2 regions of the Acinetobacter sp. LoGeW2-3 genome follow, and region 2 is predicted to be linked to the other one. Evidence: predicted binding sites of a transcription regulator. Region 2 holds the regulator's gene; the other holds the start of a gene.
The links. Region 2 encodes PhoB, which activates phosphate uptake and scavenging genes when phosphate is short. Its sites were predicted from a motif close to TGTCATNAANCTGTCATAA; they were not measured.
Positions count from the first base shown of each region.

Region 1: a site for PhoB is predicted at 1,758-1,776, ahead of BS636_RS13070 (porin). Genes of this name have one in related genera too.

Region 1 covers NZ_CP024011.1:2,699,360-2,704,897, reverse strand. Annotated here, with positions in the region: gene BS636_RS13075 (substrate-binding domain-containing protein) at 1-81, opposite strand, end outside; gene BS636_RS13070 (porin) at 427-1,521, opposite strand; partial or broken gene BS636_RS13065 (twin-arginine translocase TatA/TatE family subunit) at 1,853-1,954, shown strand; gene BS636_RS16490 (hypothetical protein) at 2,269-2,598, shown strand; gene BS636_RS13055 (EAL domain-containing protein) at 3,156-5,538, shown strand, end outside.
Region 2 covers NZ_CP024011.1:1,275,903-1,281,440, forward strand. Annotated here, with positions in the region: gene BS636_RS06065 (glutathione S-transferase) at 1-539, shown strand, start outside; gene phoR (phosphate regulon sensor histidine kinase PhoR) at 598-1,956, opposite strand; gene phoB (phosphate regulon transcriptional regulator PhoB) at 1,981-2,691, opposite strand; gene BS636_RS06080 (TetR/AcrR family transcriptional regulator) at 2,893-3,570, opposite strand; gene BS636_RS06085 (SDR family NAD(P)-dependent oxidoreductase) at 3,791-4,639, shown strand; gene BS636_RS06090 (amidohydrolase family protein) at 4,932-5,538, shown strand, end outside.

The sequences.
Region 1 (5,538 bases), 1.4 Mb from region 2:
CGTATCGCGTGCGGCATTCGCTGCACATGCCGCTACAGTTCCCATTAATGCCACTGTTGTCATTGCTGTTGTTAAACGCATTTAGTATCTCTCTTTATATTTAGCTACGCCTTTAGCGTGTGACTTGTTTCGATACCAACATTTTGATTTTTGAATATGACAAGCAGGTTGCAGATTTATTAAAGTTTTATGAAAGTTATTGCAGCAAGAAATTAATTATAAATAATCAATATTTTCAAAATATTAGGTCATATTTTGAGTCTGTAGTACAGAAAATAATGTGTTAGTAAATCAAATCATCAGACGCAGTTTTACTAGTCGCTATGTCTGGTACAAGACTGCCTAAGAACCTGTCCAATGCCATGATTTATTAAATAAAAAAAAGGACACCTTAGATGGGTATCCTTTTATATCAGTATTAGTTGTTTAGAAATCGTAGCGCATACCTAGTGATAGCGCGAGCGCATCTTGACCTGCTGATCCACTAACGCCATTACCTAAACTTCGACCTTCTTTCCAAGGGGTTAAGTTGGCGTTTTTATCATTCAGTGTGGTTGCGACATTACCGTATAAGCGTAGTGCAGGATCAAGTTTGTGTTCCATGCCTAAGGCGATTAAACTCGTGTTCGCATCCTCTCTGTCGACATCTCGGTAAAAATACTCAGTGCGTAGCAGTGTTTTAGGTGTGAATTTATATTCACCTGAAACTCCCCAAACTTGTGCATCTAGACCGCGATCTGTATCTTCAAACTGCGCTTTTTGATATAAGGCACCTAAGTTTAAACTTTCAGTAAATTGATAAGAACCTGCGATACGGAAAGCATCTCGCTCCGAGTCTGTCTCTTCTGTAGGTGCTGCTGTGTTGGCTGAATTTTTACCAAAATTCTGGTAAGCGGCTGCAAAGTCAATGCGATCTTTTTTATAGGTCAGCGCAAGGTCGTATGCTTTACTGTCGTCCTTACCAGAATCATCTGCGGTTTTGGAATTTTCTTTACCACTGTTCATAGAAATTGCAGCGAGTACATTAAAGCCATCTGCAAATTTGGGTGATTTATACTCCAGTGTATTTTCATTTCGCTCATCGAATTTTAAGTCACCAACACGTGTCACATTTCGAATATCGCCAATCATATCGCCAAATTGATTGACTGGACTACGTGTAGTTTTAAATGGGCTATCAAATCGACCTACACGTAGTTGACCATATTGATCATTTTTAAGCCCTACGAAAGTATCGCGTGTAGAAAAATTAATGGCTTTTGAGTCTTGATCACCACTCGCGAAACTGATTTCCTGTTCAATTTGTGCAAAAACATTTAAATCATCATTAATTTTTTGTTCAACTTTAAAACCTAAACGTGATGAGTTAGAGGATAGTCCAACTTCCTGGTAGTCTTGACCATCATCTAAGTAGTCGAGAGAGACATGTGCTCGCCCATATAATTTAACGTCTGCAGCTGACGCAATCATAGGTGTTAAAATGCTTGCCCCAATGGTAAGTGCGATAGCAGTTTTTTTCATTTTTGCTCCAATAAAGACTTATCGTCGTTTTTAAATGCTGTAGTGATGAGGATCACCACATCTCTTTTGGAGCTCAGTATTGATTTCAAATATGTCAGTAATATTAAGAAAATATTGCAAAAATATTAAATAACTCGAATTCTGTTTAAGCCGATGACTGCATCATCTGAACTTAAAAAAGCTGCTTAAATATATATTTCATAAACACTTAATAATAAATATTCCTTGTCTACCCTTGTCATAAAATTGACATCAAAGTTTCATGATTTTGTCATTTATTAATATTGATATAAGCCTGTCAATTTAAATGGATTCAATAAGGAATAAAAAAATGGCAGGACTATCTATCTGGCATGTACTGATTTTTGCAATCGTCGTGATTTTACTTTTTGGTACTTCCAAACTAAAAAATCTAGGAAAAGATGAACAAGGAAATTAAATGTCTCTAAAAAGTTATACCGATCGTCTTCACGCCGAGAATCCCAAGAACGAATCTCTGCTGTAGCCATAACTTCTACGTTATGTAGGTAAATCATCTTTTCTTAAGTTTTTCCATGTATCCCAATTAATTTTTCTTTATAAACATCATTCCAATATTTCTGAGATTTAGAGTGTTTTTAATAAAAAACACATCCAAGCTTTAAAAGTTACAAAAATACATAAAAATAGTCCGTACAATCAATTCCTTAACTTCTTATAACGTGCGATAAATTAATTTCACAATCTAAATAAATTTGATCAGAAAAAATGAAAAACCTTCAAATAGTGATAGCAGATGCTCTACATTCCTATGAATTGGAACATATTGAGGAATCAATAAGCAAAGAGATCAATCGCACTATATTGGAGATAGTGGTAAATGATGAACCTTTTGAAAAAATCAATAGTTACTTGTACTCTAAACGAGAACCTAAGAAAGTTCTAAAGAGTTCGATAGATTACCTAATAGCTCTCTTAGAAAGAGCAAAATATAGAGTAGAAAAATATCAACAATATGGCCAAAGTCCGTTGCATGTCTGCTTATATGTCATTAAGAAAATTGAGGACTTTATCGAATATTTACAGACTAAATTCTAACTTATTATTTTCCCAGATCTCTACATTGACATAGTAGAGATCTTTAAATGGACACATAGAAGGAAATTCAAATATTACTAATATGGAATTTATAATCTCTTAAGTATAGAAAATGGATTAATCAAAACTGCAAAGTCCCTTCCCTGTTTTAACCAGAAATATATTCTTTGCTGAGAATAACCCTCTAGATATTCTTACTATTAATGATTTCAAATTGAAAAACTGAAACGAACTATCCTTTATTGTGATGAAAAGATCTCTAGTAAAGACGGCGCTAGCAGATTAATAGGAATTAATCTGAATAACTTAATTTCAAGACTTAAAAAAGTTAAATATTGAATATTAAGTGAAAGCAAGTATACCGAGTAACTATAAGACTTTATTGCTCATTTTACAGCCTGTTATTTATAAGACTTTAAGATAAGTATAGGCGATGATTATTGTATTTCTGTTATATTATTTAAGTAGAATTGATAATTCATATTTGGCTAGTTTTTACGTAATTTTTGTTTAGATTCCGTCCAAATAGATAGCACAGCTCAAGGATAGTTTGCCATATGAGTCAAACAGCAAGTTATTTAGACACCCAATCAATCTTTAATTTAATTGGGCAACATGCTGATTTACACCTCATATTTCAGAAGATTAGTGAATGGCTAGAAAACCGAATACCTGACTCAATGGTATCCATCATGTCGTATTCGGAAACAGAACAAACTTTAAATTTAGTCAGTGGTGCGCAACATTTTTCAAATCGCTATCAGGAAGGGATTGCTAATATTAAAATAGGTCCACATGTGGGTGCATGTGGGGCAGCAGCTTTTCATCGAGAACTGGTGATTTGTGAAAATTTAGCGACTGATCCGAACTGGCAAGCGTTCCAATATCTGGTTCAAGACGAAAATATACACGCATGTTGGTCTGCTCCTATTATTAATGCCTTAGGGAAACTCTATGGCACCTTTGCGACCTATTATCGTTCTCCTAAACGCCCAACATCTACACATATTCAATTAATTCGTCATGCAGCATCTTTAATTGCCCTCAGTATGGATTTGTATGTAGAACGACAACAAAAACTGGCACTTAATGATAAATACGGTTCTTTCTTTAATTACCATCCAGATGTGATATTTGAGCATAATCTTCAAGGGGTTATCCTTGATGCCAATCTCGCTGCTGAAGGTATGACTAAATTTAATCTTGAACAGACTTTAGGTGCTCATTTTTCAAAATTTATATGTGCTGAATTTATAGAAAGAACTCAAGCAGCATTTGAACAAGCATCCAAGGGAAATAGTCAGTATCTGGAAATTCAGGCTCTCACTTTTTCTGGTGAACGTTATTGGTTAGACCTCACCTATTTACCAATCAAACAGGCACAACAAGTCGTTGGCGTATTTGGTATTGCGCGTGATATTACCGAACGGCGTGAAAGCGAAGAAATGCTACGTTTACTAAAACGCAGTGTCGACGCGAATCCTCTTGGTATTATGTTAACGAATGCCACCTCAGACCAAGCAATTGAATATGTGAATCCAGCTTTTGAAGATTTGACTGGGTATAAAAAAGAAGAAATTATCGGTAAAAATTGTCGTTTTCTACAAGGTCCGGATACTGATCCTGAAGCAGTGGATAAAATACGAAACGCGCTGCAAGAAAAACAAGAAATTCAAACCACCTTAAAAAACTATCGTAAAGACGGAAGCTGGTTCTGGAACCATCTGATAGTAGGACCGGTTTTTGATGATCAAAATTTTTGCACCCATTTTCTTGGGATTCAGCAAGATATTACGCAACAGCGCGCAGATAGTGAATATATCGCCCGTCAGCAAACCCATGATAGTTTAACAGGGTTAATTAATCGTAATACCTTTGAAAAACAACTGGAGGCTGCTTTCTGTATCCAACATGAGAATGATCGTTCCCTTATTGTCATGTATATTGATTTAGATGGTTTCCAGCCTTTAAATCACAGTTTGGGATACCTCATTGGTGATCAACTTCTAATGGCTGTAGCACATCGTCTGCGTCAGATCTTTCAGGAAGAAGATATCATTTCTCATTTTTCAGCGGATGAATTTGGCATTCTTCTGAATAAATATCAGGATTTAAAACAAGTCGCGGTCATTGCAGAAAAAATATTAAAAAGTCTATCAGTTCCATTTGATATCGACGGTCATAAAATCCATATGAGTGCGAGTATTGGTATTGCAGATGATGACCCTGAGATAGAGAAGTCTACCCAATTTCTTCATCATGCGATCCATGCCATGAATGAAGCGAAAAAAGAAGGTGGCAATACTTGGAATTGGTATGCTTCTCATTCTGCTAACACACCAAAAATTGATTACGTGCAGATGCGCCATGAACTCATGGTTGCCCTGGAAGAAAAACAGTTTAGGTTGTTCTATCAACCAGTGATTGATGCAAACTCAGGCCAATTAAAAAGTGTAGAAGCTTTAATCCGTTGGCAGCATCCAGAAAGAGGTTTTATATCTCCAGCAGAGTTCATTCCCTTCGCTGAAAAAACCGGTCAAATTGTAGCGATTGGTCAATGGGTTTTACAACAAGCGTGTCAGGATCTTGTCGCGTGGAATAAGGAAAATGCAGCTGACCTGAGTGTAGCCGTCAACCTTTCCCCTTTACAGTTTAAGCGCACAGGCTTCTTGCATGAATTACAAGAAACGTTGAAAAACACTCAACTACAGGCTGAATTATTAAAAATTGAAGTCACTGAAACGATGTTAATAGCGGGTGCTGACCGTTCATTAGAAATACTAAAAGCAATTCGAGAATTAGGTATCAAAGTTTCTGTCGATGATTTTGGAACCGGATACTCCAGTCTAAGTTACTTACGCACTTTACCTGTTGATGAGATAAAACTTGATCGCTGCTTTATCGAACAATTACCGGAAAATGAAAAGGATGGTGCTATTG
Region 2 (5,538 bases):
TTTCTGCGCCTTCAGAGTTAAAGATGATTCATCCATTGGGCAAGGCGCCGATCCTGATTGATGGTGATCAGGTGCTGGTAGAATCTGCAGTGATTCTGCAATATCTGCAGGAAACTTATGATGTGGGAATGGAGTTTCAGCCACTGAATGCCACCACCAAGCAGCAATATCGTTACTGGATGCATTATGCTGAAGGCTCACTGATGCCACTACTGGTAATGCATCTGGTGATGAATTCCGTAGAAAAACATACGCCATTTTTGCTGCGTCCTTTGGCACGACAGATTACCAGCGGGGTCAAAAGTAAATTTGTACAGCCACGTCTCAAAGACCATATTCAGTATCTGGAAAATTACCTGAGCGAGCATGAATATTTTGCGGGTCGCTTTAGTTTCGCCGATATTCAGATGAGCTTTCCATTAGAAGCCATTCAGTCACGCACTGGAAAGCGTTATCCGGCGATTGAGGCCTATCTGGAACGGTTATCTCATCGTCCCGCGTATTTCCGGGCGATGTCCAAAGAAGAAGTATTGAGTTAACAAGCAACCAAAAAATAAAGGTGCCAAGAGGCACCTTTTTATTGGGATACAGTTTTAATTAGTCCGGGAAACTTAAGCGTTCTTTCGGGAAAATGACTTTAAAGGTTGAACCCTGATTTTCACGAGAGTCAATTTCTAGCTGTGCCTGATGCTGCATGAGCACATGCTTCACGATTGCTAATCCAAGACCTGTACCACCAGTGCGGCGACTCCGGTCAGAATCAACTCGATAGAAACGTTCGGTCAGACGCGGCAGATGTTTTGGATCAATCCCGATCCCTGTATCTTCCACCACGAAGTAAGCCGATTCCCCATCATCATGCCAGCCCATCGTTACCGTACCGCCTTTAGGGGTGTATTTAATTGCATTAGTAATTAGGTTACTAAAGGCACTGGCAATTTCCATATCGGAACCAATCAGATCACAGTGGCTGTCAATATCTAGATTTAGGGTATGACCATAGTCCACGTTATAGGCTTGGGCATCATCAAACAACTGGTTCATCAGATTGGGCATATCAATGATCTGATTTTTGGCAATATTCTGGTCATTTTCCAAGCGAGAAAGCAGCAATAAGTCATTGACCAAAGCATTCATACGACGGGTCTGGGACTGCATCTGATCAAAAGCACGTTTCCAGCGCGGGCTAATATCTTCCTGATCGGTAAAGGTTTCGATATAGCCACTGAGTACCGTTAATGGCGTACGCAGTTCATGCGAGATATTATCGACAAAGTCTTTACGCATCTGTTCCAGATTGTGCATCCGGGTCACATCATAAGCGACCAATAGACGGCTCTCACCGCCAAAACGGGTCATCTTGATCTGCACATAATGGCCTTCATAGGTTGAAGATTGCATCTTGAGACCGTCAGGCGCGTTATCAATATGATGATAATATTCAATAAAATTCGGCTGATCCAATAAAGTCAGAATATTACGGCTTTTATCTTCCGGGTTGATGCCGAGCAGACGTTCAGCTGCTGGATTCCACCATTCAATCTGCTGATTCTCATCGATCAGGACCACCGCTTCCTGTAGCGCGACCAGAGAGGATTGGGCACGATCAATCAGCTCGACCATTTCCGCCTGTACAATACGTTCCTGACGCTGGGCTTGATAAACATTGAATAGCAAGGCTCCCCAGATGCCATTGATCTTGGGTGGCACATCATAAGGGCGATTGGAAATCCAGTCATTGACCAGATACAGGGAACGAATCTGCGTGGCAAAGAAAGCCACAAAAGCCAGTACGATACAAACCCAGAAATACCCGATCCCGAAACCAATCAGACTGCCGATCAGCAGAAAACCGGCCAGAAGGCGTAAATCCTGCTTGGCAAAATCCCACAAGCTATTCGAGCTTGGCAGCTTATGTCCGCGGGCCATTTCAGGAACAGGGTAGGGTTTATACATAAAACGGGATTTACCTTGGTTAAATTAGCCGAGCGCAACATCGGCACGGGTTGAGAAACGGTAGCCAGTGCCGCGTACAGTCTGTACATAACGGTCGGCGCCATAAGGCTCTAGCACTTTGCGCAAACGACGAATATGCACGTCAATGGTCCGGTCCTCAATATAGACATTGCCACCCCAGACCTGATCCAGGAGTTGAGCACGGGTATAGGCACGTTCTGGATGGGTCATAAAGAAGGCCAGCAGACGATATTCGGTCGGTCCCATATCTAGAATAGTATCACCAAAGCTGACTCGCTGGCTTGAAGGATCGAGTAACAAGCCATTGGCATCAATGCTTTTTTCTCCATTCAGGCTATTGGTACGGCGCAGCACAGCTTTGATCCGGGATACCAGTTCACGCGTGGAAAATGGCTTGGTCATGTAGTCATCTGCACCGGCATCTAAACCTTGCACTTTATGGTCTTCTTCACCACGAGCAGTGAGCATAATCACTGGAATCTCTGATAAGGTTTCATCACGTTTCAGACGACGGCATAAGTCTACACCGCTGACGCCCCCTGGCATCATCCAGTCTAGCAAGATCAACGCTGGACGCTGATCCACAATCATTTGATGCGCCTGTTTGGCATCTTCTGCTTCTAAACAATTAAAGCCTGCCATATCCAGTGCAGTATGGATCATTTCCCGAATTGGAAGCTCATCATCGACGATTAAAATGTAGTCATCTTTCACAGCGCATTTCCTATAAGTCAACGGTGGACCGTTTTATATTTATGACGAGCCTATTACAAAGATTAATTATGACAGTATCATTGCAAAAAGGGAGCTTGCCTTACTTTCGCAAAGATTTGTGACAATTAACTTCAATTCCTTCTCAATCAAATATCTTGTTTAAATTCCTGCAATACCACTCATTCAGGCATTTAAAATCAATTAATTTTTCTCAGAAAATGTCTCGAACAATGCCAGGAACACGATACTGCAAGAGGACAAGACCTCTTCCATCGACTGTTTAAAACCACTCATGACCCAGCGAATCGCAATCTGGGTGACATAGCCATTGAGGCCTGTAGAGACAAGGGAAATTTCCTGCTCAGAACGGCTCAGATTCGGCATCATCAACATCACAAAAGCCTGAATCATGCGGTCAAAACGGCCCATGGTTTCATGAATCGTCGCCTGGTTATGTAGTTCCTGAACCAGCATGGCATCAATATAAATAATCCGGGCCATACGCGGATTGTCCCGCAGCGTGGTCAGCAGGGCAGTCAGGCCGGATTCAATCATTTTTTTTGGATCGGAGGAGGCCCGCATCATCGCCTGCATGACATTTTGCTGCAGTTCATCGATCAGTTTCAGGAAAATGGTCTGAAACAGGTGCTCGCTTTTCTTAAAGGATTCATAGAAATAGCGTTCGGTCAGCTTGGCTTCCGTACAGATATCTTTTACCGTCACAGAAAAAAAGCCATGTGTGCCATAGGCCTGAATACCGGCTTCAATCAGCTTTTCCCGGCGTGCCTGCTGACGCTCAGCCATGGACAGGCCTTTAAACTGACGTTCCTTTGTCATCACTTTTTGTTGTTTTTTCTCAGGAATTACCGAATTGGTCATGGAATGATTAAGCTCATAAGCACCGAAATTTTCAATATCTTACCAATAAATTCCCTTTAGACCTATGTCCTTGATCACCAATCTATATTGGCCCGAATAGACAAGTGATCATGATTGACAATGATCATTGTCAAAACTATATTGAGGAGAATTGCTGCATGAAGCACGACAGAACAAGAAATACTGTCCGGGCGGGCAGTTTTATCGATAAGGGAACCCTATGAAAAATTTTAATAATAAAGTGGCTGCAATTACTGGTGCCGGTTCTGGTATTGGTCAGCAATTGGCAGTGCTATTGGCGAAACAGGGCTGTCATCTGGCATTAAGCGATGTCAATGAAGAAGGATTGACGAAAACAGTTGAGCTATTAAAAGATTCTAATGTGCGTGTTAGCACCAAAAAGGTCAATGTCGCGAATCTTGAAGAGATGCGTACCTGGGCGACGGAAGTGGAACAGCAACATGGCAGCGTGAATATGATCTTCAATAACGCGGGTGTAGCTTTAGGTTCCACTGTAGAAGGCGCGAGTTATGACGAGCTGGAATGGATTGTCGGCATCAACTTCTGGGGCGTGGTGTATGGCACCAAAGAATTCCTGCCGCTGATCAAGAAAACTAGAGATGGTCATATCATCAATATCTCCAGCCTGTTTGGCCTAACGGCTCAACCAACTCAATCGGGTTATAATGCGACTAAATTTGCAGTACGAGGTTTTACCGAATCGTTGCGCCAGGAACTGGATATGGAAAATTGTGGCGTCAGCGCGCTATGTGTACACCCAGGTGGAATCCGAACCAATATCGCCATTGCCGCAAAAATGAATGACAGTATCCGTAGTTTAGGCATGCATCCTGAAAAATCGGCACAGAACTTTAACAAGCTGCTACGTTGCCCACCTGAAGAAGCGGCACGTCAGATTCTGGAAGCGGTACAGAAAGATAAACGCCGTTTGCTGATTGGAAATGATGCTAAAGCGATTGATTTAATTCAGCGTCTGATGCCAACCGGTTATCAGAAAGTCACAGCTTTCGCGACCAAGCTAGGCAATAAGTCGAAAAAATCAGCTTAAATTATTAAAATTCATAAAATCAAAGTCCGCTTATGCGGGCTTTTTTGATATCTGAACTTAAGAAATAAAAGAGTAAAAGCAGATTTTGTTTATCTAAAAAATAGAAAATAAAATAGTTATTAAAGCTGAATTGATATAAGCAAGTGTTGAATTTTCAACACTGAAAGCGGTTAAAAACCAACATAAATTGTCGGGATATTTTTATAAATACTAATAAAAACATTAACTTAAACACTTGGCACACTTGTTGCCATATAAGGAGGACGAAAATATAAAAATCTAGGTCCTCCCCATGACAGTTTTAAAAGATTTAAAAGCACGCCAATCTCGTGCTGCACAGGTTCGGTCACAGCTCGATTTCCCGGTGATTGATACTGACATTCATACCAATGCTTATAGTCCTGCACTTGAGGACTATATTGCGCAATACGGTGGTTCACGTGTGGTCGATGTATTCCGTAGCCATCTGAAAAGTAATGGCCTGAATGCCTTGGCAGCAGAATGGTATAACGCAACGCCACAAGAGCGTAAAGACCGCCGTCTGTTCCGTCCGCCATTCTGGGCGTTGCCATCTGAAAATACCTATGACCTGGCAACTGTAGCCTTACCAGGTTTGTTGTATGAGCGTTTAGAAGAACTCGGTACAGACTATGCAGTGCTGTATCCAAACCTGTCTTTGTTCCCAATCAACTCATCCAATGATGATCTGCGTTTGTCTTTGACTCGTGCCATTAACCATTTTCATGCCGATGTCTATAAGCCTTATGCGGACCGTTTAACCCCTGTTGCAGCAATTCCACTGAATACACCACAAGAGGGTATTGAAGAACTGGAATTTGCACAAAAATTGGGACTAAAAACAGCACTGATTCCAGGTGCAGTACGCCGTCCGATTAAAG